DNA from 3 places in the Streptomyces sp. AHU1 genome. Region 2 is predicted to be linked to each of the others. Evidence: predicted binding sites of a transcription regulator. Region 2 holds the regulator's gene; each other region holds the start of a gene.
The links. Region 2 encodes HrcA, which represses chaperone genes, less so after heat shock. Its sites were predicted from a motif close to TTNGCACTCNGNNNNNCNGAGTGCNAA; they were not measured.
Positions count from the first base shown of each region.

Region 1: a site for HrcA is predicted at 2,798-2,824, ahead of groL (chaperonin GroEL). Genes of this name have one in related genera too.
Region 3: a site for HrcA is predicted at 2,605-2,631, ahead of groES (co-chaperone GroES). Genes of this name have one in related genera too.

Region 1 is NZ_CP174283.1:4,168,623-4,174,075, forward strand. It holds gene ACICHK_RS18570 (phospholipase D-like domain-containing protein) at 1-909, shown strand, start outside; gene groL (chaperonin GroEL) at 1,050-2,672, opposite strand; gene ACICHK_RS18580 (cold-shock protein) at 3,022-3,225, opposite strand; gene ACICHK_RS18585 (MoaD/ThiS family protein) at 3,667-3,942, opposite strand; gene thrC (threonine synthase) at 3,939-5,237, opposite strand; SAM riboswitch class I at 5,255-5,411, opposite strand.
Region 2 is NZ_CP174283.1:3,193,686-3,199,138, reverse strand. It holds gene hemW (radical SAM family heme chaperone HemW) at 45-1,277, shown strand; gene ACICHK_RS14475 (DUF3097 domain-containing protein) at 1,317-2,126, opposite strand; gene ACICHK_RS14470 (MBL fold metallo-hydrolase) at 2,158-2,973, opposite strand; gene hrcA (heat-inducible transcriptional repressor HrcA) at 3,150-4,166, shown strand; gene dnaJ (molecular chaperone DnaJ) at 4,167-5,306, shown strand; gene ACICHK_RS14455 (nitronate monooxygenase) at 5,417-5,453, shown strand, end outside.
Region 3 is NZ_CP174283.1:5,349,827-5,355,279, forward strand. It holds gene ctaD (cytochrome c oxidase subunit I) at 1-125, opposite strand, end outside; gene ACICHK_RS24015 (THUMP-like domain-containing protein) at 327-1,520, opposite strand; gene ACICHK_RS24020 (polysaccharide deacetylase family protein) at 1,770-2,522, shown strand; gene groES (co-chaperone GroES) at 2,776-3,084, shown strand; gene groL (chaperonin GroEL) at 3,239-4,864, shown strand; gene ACICHK_RS24035 (DEAD/DEAH box helicase) at 5,017-5,453, opposite strand, start outside.

The sequences.
Region 1 (5,453 bases), 970 kb from region 2:
GTCACCACCCTCCCGCGCCCGCACGCCTCCGGTGACGGGGACCAGCTGCGGCCGACGGTCGCGGTGGCCGGCGACGGCTCCTACACCGTCGCCTGGGAGAACACGGCCGACGGCTCGACCCTCAACCAGGTGTACGCGAGCAGCTGGTCCGGGACCGGCGCGCTGCGCTACCAGGACGTCCAGGTCAGCACGATCAACTCCGGTGCCGCCGGATCGAACCGCCGGCCCGACGCGGCGATCGACGACGCCGGGAACACCGTGATCGTCTGGGAGGAGGACGCGGACGGCAACGGCGGCATCAACATCGGCGTCGCCAAGCTGAACACCTCGGGCGGCTTCTCCGTGACCCGCAGGACGGGCAACTCCCTCACCGACGGACAGCAGACCAAGCCCGCGGTGGCATCCACGGGCGACGGCCGGTTCGCCGTGGCGTGGACGGACGAGTACACCACGGGCAGCGGCACGCCGGTCCGCCCGCAGCGGATCCAGCAGCGTTTCTTCTCCGCGGCGGGCAGCCCCGCGGCGGCGGACCGGCGGACCACCGAGGACGGCACGGACACCGGCCCCTACGTCGATGCCAAGCGGCCGATCTCCGACCAGGCGGACGCCGATGTCACGGTCGCCGACGACGGCACCTTCGCCGTCGCGTGGAAGGAGGCCTTCGACGTGTTCGTCGGCGGCGCCCTGCACGCGGGCAAGGACGACGTGTGGGCCCGCGGCTTCAACGCCGACGGCACGACGGCCGGCAGGTTCCCCGCCACCCGGATGAACGTGGTGACCGGCGGCGGCCAGGGCGGTCCGGCCGTGACCGTCGCCCCGAACGGCCGGCTCGCGCTGACGTACTCGGACGACTACGACGGCAACGGCTTCAACGAGATGCGGCTGCGCGACGCGTTCAGCAACTCCTGATCACCGATTCCCGATCACCCCTCCCGCCGCGGCCCGGACAGCCGTGGCGGGAGGGCGTGAACGCCCGAGGGCGGCACCCCCGGTGAAGGGGGTACCGCCCTCGGTCCCGTACTGCGACGAACCGCCGATCCGCGAAGGGATCAGAAGTCCATGTCACCGCCCGGCATGCCGCCGCCGGCCGGCGCGGCGGCCTTCTCCGGCTTGTCGGCGATGACGGCCTCGGTGGTCAGGAACAGCGCGGCGATGGAGGCGGCGTTCTGCAGAGCGGAACGGGTCACCTTCGCCGGGTCGATGATGCCTTCGGCGATCATGTCGACGTACTCACCGGTCGCGGCGTTCAGGCCGTGGCCGACGGGCAGGTTGCGCACCTTCTCGACGATGACGCCACCCTCGAGACCACCGTTGACGGCGATCTGCTTGAGCGGGGCCTCCAGGGCCAGGCGCACGGCGTTGGCGCCGGTCGCCTCGTCGCCCGAGAGCTCGAGCTTCTCGAAGACCGAGGAAGCCTGGAGCAGGGCCACGCCACCACCGGCGACGATGCCCTCCTCGACGGCCGCCTTCGCGTTGCGCACGGCGTCCTCGATGCGGTGCTTGCGCTCCTTGAGCTCGACCTCGGTGGCGGCACCGGCCTTGATGACGGCCACGCCGCCGGCCAGCTTCGCCAGACGCTCCTGGAGCTTCTCGCGGTCGTAGTCCGAGTCCGAGTTCTCGATCTCGGCACGGATCTGGTTCACCCGGCCGGCGACCTGGTCGGCGGCACCGGAGCCGTCGACGATCGTGGTCTCGTCCTTGGTGATGACGACCTTGCGGGCGCGGCCCAGCAGGTCCAGACCCGCGTTCTCCAGCTTGAGGCCGACCTCCTCGGAGATGACCTCGCCGCCCGTGAGGATGGCGATGTCGCCGAGCATGGCCTTGCGGCGGTCACCGAAGCCCGGGGCCTTGACGGCGACGGACTTGAAGGTGCCACGGATCTTGTTCACGACCAGGGTCGACAGGGCCTCGCCCTCGACGTCCTCGGCGATGATCAGCAGCGGCTTGCCCGACTGCATGACCTTCTCCAGGAGCGGGAGCAGGTCCTTCACGTTCGCGATCTTGGAGTTCGCGATCAGGATGTACGGGTCGTCGAGGACGGCCTCCATACGCTCCATGTCGGTGGCGAAGTACGCCGAGATGTAGCCCTTGTCGAAGCGCATGCCCTCGGTGAGCTCCAGCTCCAGACCGAAGGTCTGGGACTCCTCGACCGTGATGACGCCTTCCTTGCCGACCTTGTCCATCGCCTCGGCGATGAGCTCGCCGATCTGGGTGTCGGCGGCGGAGATGGAGGCCGTGGAAGCGATCTGCTCCTTGGTCTCGACATCCTTCGCCTGCTCGAGCAGGGCACCGGAGACGGCCTCGACGGCCTTCTCGATACCGCGCTTGAGGGCCATCGGGTTGGCGCCGGCGGCGACGTTGCGCAGACCCTCGCGGACGAGCGCCTGGGCGAGGACGGTGGCGGTGGTCGTACCGTCACCGGCGACGTCGTCCGTCTTCTTGGCGACTTCCTTGACCAGCTCGGCGCCGATCTTCTCGTACGGGTCCTCGAGCTCGATCTCCTTGGCGATGGAGACACCATCGTTGGTGATCGTGGGCGCGCCCCACTTCTTCTCGAGGACGACGTTGCGGCCCTTGGGGCCGAGGGTGACCTTGACGGCGTCGGCGAGCTGGTTCATCCCGCGCTCGAGACCGCGCCGTGCCTCCTCGTCGAACGCGATGATCTTGGCCATGTGAAGTGGTCCTCCCGGACGGGGTGGATTGCTCCGGATCGCGCCCGCGCCCGCGACGGACGGCCCCCGAGCCCTGTGGTTCCTTGCCCCACAGGCCTGCGGACCTCGCCGGCCCGATCCAAGTTCTGTCACTCTCACTCGGAGAGTGCTAACGCCAATGATTAGCACTCGACCCCTGCGAGTGCAAGCGCCATCCCACAAAACAGACCGCCCGCGGCACCCGAGGAGAGAGCACTCGCGGGCGCACACGGGACGGCGGAGGACGGCCGCGGACGCACGAGGGGCCCGCATCCCCGGTGGGATGCGGGCCCCTCGTGCGTGAGTTGCGTCGGTGGTCGTTCGCGCCCGATCAGACGGCGAGTTTGACCATGTCCGCCTGCGGACCCTTCTGGCCCTGCGAGATCTCGAACTCCACTCGCTGACCCTCTTCAAGGGTGCGGTAGCCGTCCATCTGAATCGCGCTGTAGTGCACGAAGACGTCCGCACCACCGTCGACCGCGATGAAGCCGTACCCCTTCTCCGCGTTGAACCACTTGACGGTGCCCTGAGCCATGCCTAACTCCCCTATTACTGGCCCTTGCACAGATCCACACTTCGCGGATCCGGGTCAGACCTCACCCCCCAACGGTTGGGGGTGTGCGCCGGAACGCGTCGACCGCGGCTGAATGTATCTGTCCAACTGCCCTCTGCAACAGGTCAATCGGACGAGAATTCTGGGCATGGCTGATCAATGATATGCGGAGGATACGCGAAGATCCGGGGCAATTCGGGCCCCGCAAATGCCATAAAATGCCCAAAAAGGCGATCCACTTTGGCTACTTCTTGTCGGCCGCCGAACGATCACTCATATGCGTCCGGCATGAAACCAACATCGAAAGCGGAGCGGCTTCCCCAACTCTAGCGCGCTCAACCCCACAGAATTGCCCCCTCCGTTTGTCTCACGGAGGGGGCAATTCTGTGAACGCAATGTGTTCGGCATTACCGAGGGTAACGATCAGCCTCCGGCGACGGCCGGAATGATCGATACGCCCGCGCCGTCCGGGGTCGCCGTCTCCAGACCCTGCTCGAAGCGCACGTCGTCGTCGTTGACGTACACGTTCACGAAGCGGCGCAGCTTGCCCTGGTCGTCCAGGACGCGCGCGGCGATGCCCGTGTGGTTCTGCTCCAGGTCGGCGATGACCTCGGCGAGGGTCGCGCCCTCGGCCTTCACCTCGGCGGCGCCACCGGTGTAGGTGCGCAGGATGGTGGGGATGCGGACGTTGACGCTCATGATGCGAGGCCAGCCTCTCGGAAGGAGTCGAGGTTCGGACGGATGGTCGCGGTCAGCCCGGTGTCGGAGGCCACCGCGTCCAGGGTCTTGAGGCCGTCGCCGGTGTTCAGCACGACCGTCGTCAAGGTCGGGTCCAGGAGACCGTTCTCGATCAGCTTGCGGGTGACGCCGACGGTCACACCGCCGGCCGTCTCGGCGAAGATGCCCTCGGTGCGCGCGAGCAGCTTGATCGCGTCGACGATCTGCTCGTCGTCCACGTCCTCCACCGCGCCGCCGGTGCGCCGCGCGATGTCCAGCACGTACGGTCCGTCCGCCGGGTTGCCGATGGCGAGCGACTTGGCGATGGTGTCCGGCTTCTGCGGCCGTACGACGTCGTGGCCGGCCTTGTAGGCGACGGAGACCGGGGAGCAGCCCTCGGCCTGGGCGCCGAAGATCTTGTACGGCTTGTCCTCGACGAGCCCGAGCTTGATCAGCTCCTGCAGCCCCTTGTCGATCTTCGTGAGCTGGGAGCCGGAGGCGATCGGCACGACGAGCTGGTCGGGGAGCCTCCAGCCGAGCTGCTCGCAGATCTCGTACGCCAGCGTCTTGGAGCCCTCGGCGTAGTAGGGCCGCAGGTTGACGTTGACGAAGCCCCAGCCCTCTCCGGCCGGGTCGCCGATCAGCTCGGAGCAGAAACGGTTCACGTCGTCGTAGTTGCCCTCGATGCCGACGAGCTCGCCGCCGTAGACCGCGGCCATGACGACCTTGCCCTGCTCCAGGTCGTGCGGGATGAACACGCAGGAACGGAAGCCGGCGCGGGCGGCCGCGGCGCCCACCGCTCCGGCGAGGTTGCCGGTGGAGGAGCAGGAGAGGGTGGTGAACCCGAAGGCGCGGGCCGCCTCGAGGGCCTGGGCGACGACGCGGTCCTTGAAGGAGTGCGTCGGGTTGCCGGAGTCGTCCTTGACGAAGAGCTTTCCGGCGTCGACACCCAGCTCACGGGCCAGGTTGTCGGCCTGGACGAGCTTGGTCCAGCCGGGGTTGATGTTCGGCTTGTCCGCCACGTCCGCGGGGACGGGCAGCAGCGGCGCGTAGCGCCAGATGTTCGCGGGTCCCGCTTCGATCAGCTTGCGGAGTTCCTCGGTGTCGTAGGCCGAGAAGTCGTAGGCGATCTCCAGCGGGCCGAAACACTCCTCGCAGGCGAAGACCGGGCCGAGCGGGACGCGGTGTCCGCACTCGCGGCAGGAAAGCGCCGCGGCCGGGCCGAGGTCCACCGAGTCGGCGGAGTTCGTGGTGCTTGCAACTGTCTGCGCAGCCATGGAGGCGAGGCCCTTTCTCCTCATCTTCCTCACGGCGCACTTCGCCGTGAGACGGATTTGGCACCTTCCCTAGCCGGGAGCCCCGCGACGCGATCGACATCGATCGGTACGAGACCGGCTGGAGGGTTGCCGGGGCTTCATCGGGCCGTATCCCTCTGCCCCTCTGGATGAGCGGTATTTGATTGTTGAACTGTTGAACGCGATACGCGCCGACGA
Region 2 (5,453 bases):
GGAGCCGGGCCGCCGGACCCCGCCCGTACTGGACAATGGAAGGCATGCCTTCCGCACTCCCCGACGGCGAGCCCGTCCCCGACGACGGGGCGCTGCCCGCGCACGCCCTGGCCGGGGCCGCCGAGCGGCCCCTCGGGTTCTACCTCCACGTGCCGTACTGCGCGACCCGCTGCGGCTACTGCGACTTCAACACCTACACGGCGACCGAGCTGCGGGGCAGCGGTGGCGTGCTCGCCTCCCGCGACAACTACGCGGACACCCTGACCGACGAGATCCGGCTCGCCCGCAAGGTCCTCGGCGACGACCCCCGCCAGGTCCGCACGGTCTTCGTCGGAGGCGGTACGCCCACGCTGCTGGCCGCCGACGACCTCGTACGGATGCTGGGCGCGATCCGGGACGAGTTCGGGCTCGCGGACGACGCCGAGATCACGACGGAGGCAAACCCCGAGTCGGTCGGCCCCGAGTACCTCGCGACCCTGCGCGCCGGCGGCTTCAACCGGATCTCCTTCGGCATGCAGAGCGCCCGCCAGCACGTCCTGAAGGTGCTCGACCGCACGCACACCCCGGGCCGCCCCGAGGCCTGTGTCGCCGAGGCCCGCGCGGCCGGCTTCGCACATGTGAACCTGGACCTGATCTACGGCACACCGGGGGAGTCGGACGACGACTGGCGGGCCTCCCTCGAAGCGGCCCTCGGCGCCGGCCCCGATCACATCTCCGCCTACGCGCTCATCGTCGAGGAGGGCACGCAGCTCGCGCGCCGCATCCGCCGCGGCGAGGTCCCCATGACGGACGACGACGTGCACGCGGACCGCTACCTCATCGCGGACGAGGTGATGTCGGCGGCGGGCTTCGACTGGTACGAGGTGTCGAACTGGGCCACCTCCGAGGCCGGCCGCTGTCTGCACAACGAGCTCTACTGGAGGGGCGCCGACTGGTGGGGCGCGGGCCCCGGCGCGCACAGCCACGTGGGCGGTGTTCGCTGGTGGAACGTGAAGCATCCGGGGGCGTACGCGGCCGCTCTGGCCGAGGGCCGCTCGCCGGGGGCGGGCCGTGAACTCCTCTCCGAGGAGGACCGGCGGGTCGAGCGGATCCTCCTCGAACTGCGGCTGCGCGAGGGCTGCCCGCTCTCCCTGCTGCGCCCCGAGGGCCTCGCGGCCTCCCGCCGCGCCCTGTCCGAGGGGCTCCTCGAAGCCGGTCCCTACGACGCGGGCCGCGCCGTCCTCACCCTGCGCGGCCGCCTCCTCGCGGACGCCGTCGTCCGGGACCTGGTGGACTGAGCGCGCCGCGCCCGGCCCCGGCCGCCCGTGCCGTTCCCGTCACTCCGGCGGCGCGGTCACGAAGTCGATCAGTTCCTCCACCCGGCCCAGGAGCGCCGGTTCCAGGTCCTTGTAGGAGTGCACCCGGGACAGGATGTGCTGCCAGGCCGCGCCGGTGTTCTCCGGCCAGCCCAGGGCGCGGCACACACCCGTCTTCCAGTCCTGGCCGTGCGGGACCCGGGGCCAGGACGGAATGCCGACGGAGGAGGGCTTCACGGCCTCCCAGACGTCGATGTACGGGTGGCCGAGCACCAGGGCGTGCTCGCTCGTGACCGCCTCCGCGATCCGGGACTCCTTCGAACCCGGGACCAGGTGGTCGACGAGGACGCCGAGCCGGGCGTCCGGGCCCGGGGCGAACGCGTCGACGACCGCCGGGAGGTCGTCGACGCCCTCCAGGTACTCCACGACGACGCCCTCGACGCGCAGGTCGTCGCCCCAGACCCGTTCGACGAGTTCGGCGTCGTGGCGGCCCTCGACGTAGATGCGCCCGGCGCGCGCGACCCGGGCGCGGGCGCCGGGGACCGCCACCGATCCGGACGCCGTACGGCCGGGGCGGACCGGCGCGGCGGCCGTCGGGCGGACCAGCGTCACCGTCCTGCCCTCCAGGAGGAAGCCGCGCGGCTCCAGCGGGAACACCCGGTGCTTGCCGAAGCGGTCCTCCAGGGTCACCGTGCCCGCCTCGCAGCGGATCACCGCGCCGCAGAAGCCGGTGCCGGGCTCCTCGACGACCAGACCCGGGTCCGCCGGGACCTCGGGCACGGACCGGGGCTTCTTCCACGGCGGGGTCAGGTCCGGAGAGTACTGGCGCATTCGGATGACGATAGGAGAAGCCCGGCGGCGTTCACCGCGACACGCCGGAACCCGCCGTGCCGGAACCCGCCGTGCCGGAACCCGCCGAGCCGGAACCCCCTGTCCCCGGTCCCGCCGGCCCGGCGGCGGCCACGCCGAACCGCGCGGCCAGGGCGTCCCGTTGCGCCCGCACGAACGCGGCGTCCACGACCGCCCCGTGCCCGGGGACGTAGAGCGCGTCCTCGCCGCCCAGCTCCAGCAGCCGGTCGAGGGCCGTCGGCCAGCGCGACGGCACGGCGTCGGGGCCCGCCTGCGGCTCGCCCGACTCCTCGACCAGGTCGCCGCAGAACACCACCGCCGGGTCCCCCGGCACGACGGCCACGAGGTCATGGGCGGTGTGGCCCTCGCCCGTCCGCACCAGCCGGACCCCGACACCGCCGCCGAGGTCCAGGTCCAGGGTGCTCCGGACGAAGAGGCGGGGGCGCACGAGGGTGTCGGCCGCCTCCTCCGCCGCCTCCGGGGCGAGGCCGTTGCGCACCGCGTCCGCGCACAGTTCGTCGCGGCCCCTCTCGTACACCCCGGACGAACCGTCCGCGGCGAGGACCCGCGCGCCCGCGAACACCGCGGCGCCGAAAACGTGATCGAAATGCGGGTGGGTGAGCGCGAGATGGGTCACACGTCCGCCGGCCAGGACCCGCGCATCGGAGCGCAGCCGGGCGCCCTCCGCGAGGCTCGACCCGGCGTCGATCATCAGCGCCGCGCCCTCGCCGACGACGAGCCCGGCCGTGCAGTCCCAGTCCGGAAGCCGCCGTCGCCCGACCCGGGGCGCCACCCTTTCCCATCCCAGCTCTTCCCAAGTCAGCCTCATGCGGCGACGCTAACGGTGGCGGGGTGCCGTGCACGACATCGCAGGCCCGCCCTTGCCCGGGCCGTGCCCCACCGCCGTACACTGGGCCGGGGAACGTTGGCACTCGCGTGCGCTGAGTGCCAGGCGAATGCCACGAAGGCCACGAAGACCACCGAGTCGACTTCTGGAGGTGCGCGATGCTCAGCGAACGCAGGCTCGAGGTGCTCCGCGCCATCGTCCAGGACTACGTGGGCACCGAGGAGCCGGTCGGCTCCAAGGCGCTCACCGAGCGGCACCGCCTCGGCGTCTCGCCCGCGACCGTCCGCAACGACATGGCGGTCCTGGAGGACGAGGGGTACATCGCCCAGCCGCACACCAGTGCCGGGCGCATCCCCACGGACAAGGGGTACCGCCTCTTCGTCGACAAGCTCGCCGGCGTCAAGCCGATGACCGCGCCCGAGCGCCGCGCCATCCAGAACTTCCTGGACGGGGCCGTCGACCTCGACGACGTCGTCGGGCGGACCGTGCGGCTGCTCGCGCAGCTCACCCGTCAGGTCGCCGTCGTGCAGTACCCCTCGCTGACCCGTTCGACCGTGCGTCACGTGGAGCTGCTGTCGCTCGCCCCCGCGCGGGTGATGCTCGTGCTGATCACGGACACCGGCCGGGTCGAACAGCGCATGATCAACTGTCCGGCGCCGTTCGGTGAGACGTCGCTGGCGGACCTGCGCGCCCGGCTCAACAGCCGGGTCGCGGGGCGCCCCTTCGCGGACGTCCCGCAGCTCGTCCAGGACCTCCCCGAAGCCTTCGAGGCGGAGGACCGGGGTACGGTCTCGACGGTGCTCTCCACGCTGCTGGAGACGCTCGTCGAGGAGACCGAGGAACGGCTGATGATCGGCGGTACCGCCAATCTCACCCGTTTCGGACATGACTTCCCTCTCACCATCCGGCCGGTGCTCGAAGCGCTGGAGGAGCAGGTCGTGCTCCTCAAACTGCTTGGAGAGGCCGGGGATTCGAGCATGACCGTGCGAATCGGGCACGAGAACGCGTACGAGGGACTCAACTCCACGTCCGTGGTCTCCGTCGGCTACGGTTCGGGCGGCGAGGCAGTAGCCAAACTCGGCGTGGTCGGCCCGACCCGCATGGATTACCCGGGAACGATGGGAGCGGTACGAGCGGTGGCACGGTACGTCGGACAGATCCTGGCGGAGTCGTAAGTGGCCACGGACTACTACGCCGTACTCGGCGTGCGCCGCGACGCGTCCCAGGACGAGATCAAGAAGGCGTTCCGGAGGCTCGCTCGCGAGCTGCACCCGGACGTCAATCCCGATCCGAAGACGCAGGAGCGGTTCAAGGAGATCAACGCCGCGTACGAGGTGTTGTCGGACCCGCAGAAGAAGCAGGTCTACGACCTCGGCGGCGACCCGCTGTCCCAGCAGGGCGGCGGCGGTGGCGCCGGCGGCTTCGGCCAGGGCGGCTTCGGCAACTTCTCCGACATCATGGACGCGTTCTTCGGCACGGCGTCGCAGCGCGGACCGCGCTCGCGCACCCGCCGGGGCCAGGACGCCATGATCCGGCTGGAGATCGAGCTCGACGAGGCGGCCTTCGGCACCACGAAGGACATCCAGGTCGACACGGCCGTCGTCTGCGGCACCTGCAACGGCGAGGGCGCAGCGCCCGGCACCGCCGCGCAGACCTGTGACATGTGCCGCGGCCGCGGCGAGGTGTCCCAGGTGACGCGGTCCTTCCTCGGCCAGGTCATGACCTCGCGGCCGTGTCCGCAGTGCCAGGGCTTCGGCACCGTCGTCCCGACCCCGTGCCACGAGTGCGCGGGCGACGGCCGGGTCCGCTCCCGCCGCACCCTCACGGTCAAGATCCCGGCCGGTGTGGACAACGGCACCCGCATCCAGCTCGCGGGCGAGGGCGAGGTCGGCCCCGGCGGCGGCCCCGCCGGCGACCTGTACGTCGAGATCCACGAGCTGCCGCACTCCACCTTCCAGCGGCGCGGCGACGACCTGCACTGCACGGTCACCATCCCGATGACCGCGGCGGCCCTCGGCACCAAGGTGCCGCTGGAGACCCTCGACGGCATGGAGGAGGTCGACATCCGTCCGGGCACGCAGTCCGGCCAGTCGATCCCGCTGCACGGCCGGGGCGTCACGCACCTGCGCGGCGGCGGCCGCGGCGACCTCGTCGTGCACGTCGAGGTCATGACGCCGACCAAGCTCGACCCGGAGCAGGAACGGCTGCTGCGCGAGCTCGCCAAGCTGCGCGGCGAGGAGCGGCCCACCGGTCAGTTCCAGCCCGGTCAGCAGGGGCTCTTCTCCCGGCTGAAGGACGCCTTCAACGGCCGCTGATCCAGGCGGGGCACGGGGCGGGGACACCGCTCCGTGCCCTTCGTCCCGGGGGCCGGTCCGGGCGGGCGATCGGATTCGGACTTGTTGCGGCGACGTGACAACATGCCGTCATGTCCTCCGCGCTGACCGATCTCTTCCCTCACCCGA
Region 3 (5,453 bases), 2.2 Mb from region 2:
TGGTCGGTGGTGGTGAGCCACTTGACCACGACGCTGCCGGGCCGCTTGCGCCGCACCGGCAGTTCGTCCTCGTACGATTCGTCAACCGCTGCGGCGGCGGCATGGGGCCCTTTGGGGATGCTCACGGTTCGTTCGTCTCCGAGTTTTCCGGTCCGGACCGGTCTGCTCAAGGCCCGACGGGTCGACGCCGAAGCCGGGACGGCGGCTTCGTTCCGACGCAACGCTACGGAAATTCAGGCGGATATCCACTGGAAGTGGACGCTTTCGCCGAATTTCACCCGTTCACTCGGTTTTTGGTGTCGGTCCGCCGCCGGACCGTGCCTCGCTCAGAACGCGTCGCCGGCGGTGGCCGGCCGCGCGGGTGCCCCCACCAGCATGGTCGGGGCTCCCGCCACCCGGGTGAGGAACACGGTCGCGGAGTGCGGGCCCTGCGGCTTCACCTTGCGGCGCAGTTCCTCCGGTTCGACGGCCGACCCGCGCTTCTTCACGGTCAGGACGCCGACCTCCCGCTCCCGGAGCAGGGCCTTCAACTTCTTCACGTTGAAGGGGAGTCGATCGGTGATCTCGTACGCGGCGGCGTACGGGGTGGGGCGCAGCTCGTCCGCGGTGACGTAGGCGATCGTCTCGTCGACCAGTCCGCCGTCCAGGTCCTCGGCCACCTCGGCGACCAGGTGCGCGCGGATGACGGCGCCGTCCGGCTCGTACAGATAGCGTCCGACCGTCCTGACCGCCGGATCCGGCAGGCCGCGGCCGCGCAGCTCGCGCGGGCCCGGCAGCAGGGTGGCGCGCACCAGGCCCGGCTCCGTGCCGAACCAGAGCACCGCCTCCTTCACGTCCCCGCCGTCCGAGATCCACTCGGCCTCCGCCTCGGCGGGGACCGCCTCGTGCGGGATGCCGGGAGCGATCTTCAGCGCGGCGACCGGGGACTTGAGGGCCGCCGCGACCGCCCAGGACAGCGGCGGCGAGTAGGCCTCCGGGTCGAAGATCCGGCCCCGGCCGCCCCGGCGCGCGGGGTCCACGAAGACGGCGTCGTACGAGGCGGTGTCCACCTCGGTGACGTCCGCCTCGCGCACCTCGATCAGGTCCGCGAGCCCCAGCGCGTCGGCGTTCGCGCGGGCGGCGGCGGCCGTCAGCGGGTCGCGGTCGACGGCCAGGACGCGGATTCCGGCGCGGGCCAGCGCGATGGCGTCGCCGCCGATGCCGCAGCACAGGTCGGCGACGGAACGGACTCCCAGCACGCGCAGCCGCTCGGCGCGGTGCACGGCCACGCTCGTACGGGTGGACTGCTCGACCCCGTTCGGGGTGAAGAACATCCGTCCGGCGTCCTCGGCCCCGAACTTCGCCACCGCCCGCTGCCGCAGCCGCGCCTGTCCGAGGGCCGCGGAGACCAGTTCGGCGGGGTGCTTGCGGCGCAGTCGGGTGGCGACGGCCAGTTCCTGCGCCGGTTCGGTGGCGCGGACCTCGTCGAGCAGGGCGCGGCCCTCGGCGGTGAGGAGGGGGGCGAAGGAGACGTCGTTCACCCGGCCATTGTGGGCCAGTCGGTGGACGGTGTGCTTCCGGCGGCGGTGTCGAGGCCCTGGCGAGGCCGGTGAGCTGGGAGGATCCGGCTCCATGCGACCCGTACGACAAAATGATAAAACCGGCGCAAACGGGGCTGGTGCGCGTCGGGGGGTCGGCGTGCTCGCCCTCGTCCTCCTCACCTCCGGCTGCGCCGGGACCGGAGCGGCTCCCGCCGAGGGGTGCGCGGTCGCATGCCCGGAGGGCTCCCCGTGAGGGCGAGGGTGTCGGCCGCCGGGCTGCTCGTGGCGCTCCTGCTCGGCGGCTGCGCGCAGTCCGTCGACCCCATCGAGCGCCTCGGCAAGAAGGCGGCCCAGCGGGTCCACCCGACGGAGTCGGTGTACCGCCGCTGGGGTCTCTCCACCCCGCTCGCGCCGGCGCCGGAAGTCCCCGCCCGGGCCACCGCGCGCACCGCCGACACGGAACTGCCGCCCGTCGTCGACCAGGTGCGCACCCGCGACAAGGTGGTCTTCCTGACGTACGACGACGGGGCGGAGCGCGATCCCCGGTTCGCCGACATGGTCCGTGAACTGCGCCTGCCGGTCAGCGTGTTCCTCACGGACCGGGTCGCCGGGCCCGGGTACGGGCGCTTCGCCCGGCTGCGCGCGGTCGGCGCGAGCGTCCAGAACCACACCCTCGACCACGCCGTCCTGCGCGGTCTGCCCTACGCCGGCCAGCGTGCCGAGATCTGCGGACAACAGGACAAGCTCGCCCGGCGCTTCGGCGTCCGGCCCCGGCTGCTGCGGCCCCCGTACGGCAGGTACGACGAGACCACCCTGCGCGCCGCCGCCGACTGCGGGGTCACCGCGCTCGTCCTCGGCAGGACGGCCGACGCGCACCGGCTCCGTCCGGGTGACATCCTCTCCGGCCCGGGCGAACCCGGCCTCACGGACGCCACGCTCGGGCTGCTCCGGAGGATCCAGCGCGAGGGCTTCACCGTGGCGCGACTGGAGAACTACCTCTAGGGACACCGGCCGGAGAGCGGTCCCCGGACGCGCCCGTCCGGGGCGGTCCGGGGCCTTCCGGGCCACGCCACGCCGGACGGCTTTGGCACTCCGCTTGACCGAGTGCTAATCACAGTCATAGTCTCAGGTCTGGCACTCCCCCCTGGAGAGTGCCAACAGCGACGGGCAGGTCCGGCACCCGCGACGACGGATCGACCTGGTCGCCACCTCAGACAGTTAACCCCGTGAGATCTCCGAAGGGGGAGGTCGGATCGTGACGACCGCCAGCTCCAAGGTTGCCATCAAGCCGCTCGAGGACCGCATCGTGGTCCAGCCGCTCGACGCCGAGCAGACCACGGCCTCCGGCCTGGTCATTCCCGACACGGCGAAGGAGAAGCCCCAGGAGGGCGTCGTCCTGGCCGTGGGCCCGGGCCGCATCGAGGACGGCAAGCGTGTCGAGCTCGACGTCGCCGTCGGCGACATCGTTCTCTACAGCAAGTACGGCGGCACCGAGGTGAAGTACAACGGCGAGGAGTACCTCGTCCTCTCGGCTCGCGACGTGCTCGCGATCATCGAGAAGTAATTCACCCGGTAAGGGAGTTCGGGACCTTCCCCCGGACGACCCCGCACCAAGCATCGCAGTGAACTGCGCCCCTGGCCCCCGCGACCATCAACAGCCGGGCGCCGGGGGCGCAGTTCGTTTCTCCATCATTTTCCGAGAGGGCTGAACCGCTCCCATGGCGAAGATCCTGAAGTTCGACGAGGACGCCCGTCGCGCCCTTGAGCGCGGCGTCAACAAGCTTGCCGACACGGTGAAGGTGACGATCGGCCCCAAGGGCCGCAACGTCGTCATCGACAAGAAGTTCGGCGCTCCCACCATCACCAACGACGGTGTGACCATCGCCCGTGAGGTCGAGGTCGAGGACGCGTTCGAGAACCTCGGCGCCCAGCTGGTGAAGGAGGTGGCGACCAAGACCAACGACATCGCGGGTGACGGTACGACCACCGCCACCGTGCTCGCCCAGGCGCTCGTGCGCGAGGGCCTGCGCAACGTCGCCGCGGGTGCCTCCCCGGCGCTGCTGAAGAAGGGCATCGACGCGGCCGTCAAGGCGGTCTCCGACGAGCTCCTCGCCACCGCGCGCCCGATCGACGAGAAGTCCGACATCGCCGCCGTCGCCGGTCTGTCCGCCCAGGACCCGCAGGTCGGCGAGCTCATCGCCGAGGCGATGGACAAGGTCGGCAAGGACGGTGTCATCACCGTCGAGGAGTCCAACACCTTCGGCCTGGAGCTCGACTTCACCGAGGGCATGGCCTTCGACAAGGGCTACCTGTCCCCGTACATGGTGTCCGACCAGGAGCGTATGGAGGCCGTCCTCGACGACCCGTACATCCTCATCCACCAGGGCAAGATCAGCTCCATCCAGGACCTGCTGCCGTTGCTGGAGAAGGTCATCCAGTCGAACGCCTCCAAGCCGCTGCTGATCATCGCCGAGGACGTCGAGGGCGAGGCCCTGTCGACCCTGGTCGTGAACAAGATCCGCGGCACGTTCAACGCCGTCGCCGTGAAGGCCCCCGGCTTCGGTGACCGCCGCAAGGCCATGCTCGGCGACATCGCCACCCTCACCGGTGGTCAGGTCATCGCCGAGGAGGTCGGCCTCAAGCTCGACCAGGTCGGTCTGGACGTGCTCGGCAGCGCCCGCCGCGTGACCATCACCAAGGACGACACCACCATCGTCGACGGTGCCGGCAGCGCGGACGAGGTCGCCGGCCGCGTCAACCAGATCAAGGCCGAGATCGAGAACACGGACTCCGACTGGGACCGCGAGAAGCTCCAGGAGCGCCTCGCGAAGCTGGCCGGCGGCGTGTGCGTGATCAAGGTCGGCGCCGCCACCGAGGTGGAGCTGAAGGAGAAGAAGCACCGTCTGGAGGACGCCATCTCCGCGACCCGCGCCGCGGTCGAGGAGGGCATCGTCTCCGGTGGTGGCTCCGCGCTCGTCCACGCCGTCAAGGTCCTCGAGGGCAACCTCGACAAGACCGGCGACGAGGCCACGGGTGTCGCGGTCGTCCGCCGCGCCGCCGTCGAGCCGCTGCGCTGGATCGCCGAGAACGCCGGCCTGGAGGGCTACGTCATCACCTCCAAGGTCGCTGACCTCGACAAGGGCCAGGGCTTCAACGCCGCCACCGGTGAGTACGGCGACCTGGTCAAGGCCGGCGTCATCGACCCGGTGAAGGTCACCCGCTCCGCCCTGGAGAACGCCGCCTCCATCGCCTCCCTGCTCCTCACGACCGAGACCCTGGTCGTCGAGAAGCCGGCCGAGGAAGAGGCCGACGCCGGTCACGGCGGTCACGGCCACTCCCACTGACGCACACCGGAGCCGGCGCCGAGCCCCTGCCCGGGGCCCCGGCGCCGAACCGGCCCGCGTGACGTCGCCCCGCCGTTCCCACGGCGGGGCGAAGTGCTGTCCGGCGGACGCCGCCCGATGCGTTCTCGACGTCCGCGTCGCCGCGCCCGCCGTCAGGGCTTGTGCCGCAGCAGGAACCTGACGGGTTCCGCGAGCGCGGCCCTGGCCCCTTCCTCGTCCGCCAGCCGCGCCGCGAGGGTGGCCTCCGCCAGGCGCTGGGGAAGGGACTCGGCGAACTTCAGGCCGCGTACGGCTTGGACGTCGACCTCAGGCAGGGTGAGTCCTGCCTCGGTGTCCGCCACAGCCGCCCGCCAGGTCTGGGGAGTCAGGTCGTCGCGCAGCCGGATGAAGCGGTCGTCGATCTGCCGGTGCCTCAGGTCGACGGAGGAAAGGGACGCGGCGAGCGTGGCGTTCGCCCGGTGCCCGGCCCAGGTCCACCACCGCACGTCACCGTCGTCCCGCCGCGTGATGACGGTTCCGGCCGGGTGCACCACGTCCAGATGCGTCACCCGCGCTTCCGCGAGCCTCGCCTGCGCACGGCGGGTGAGGA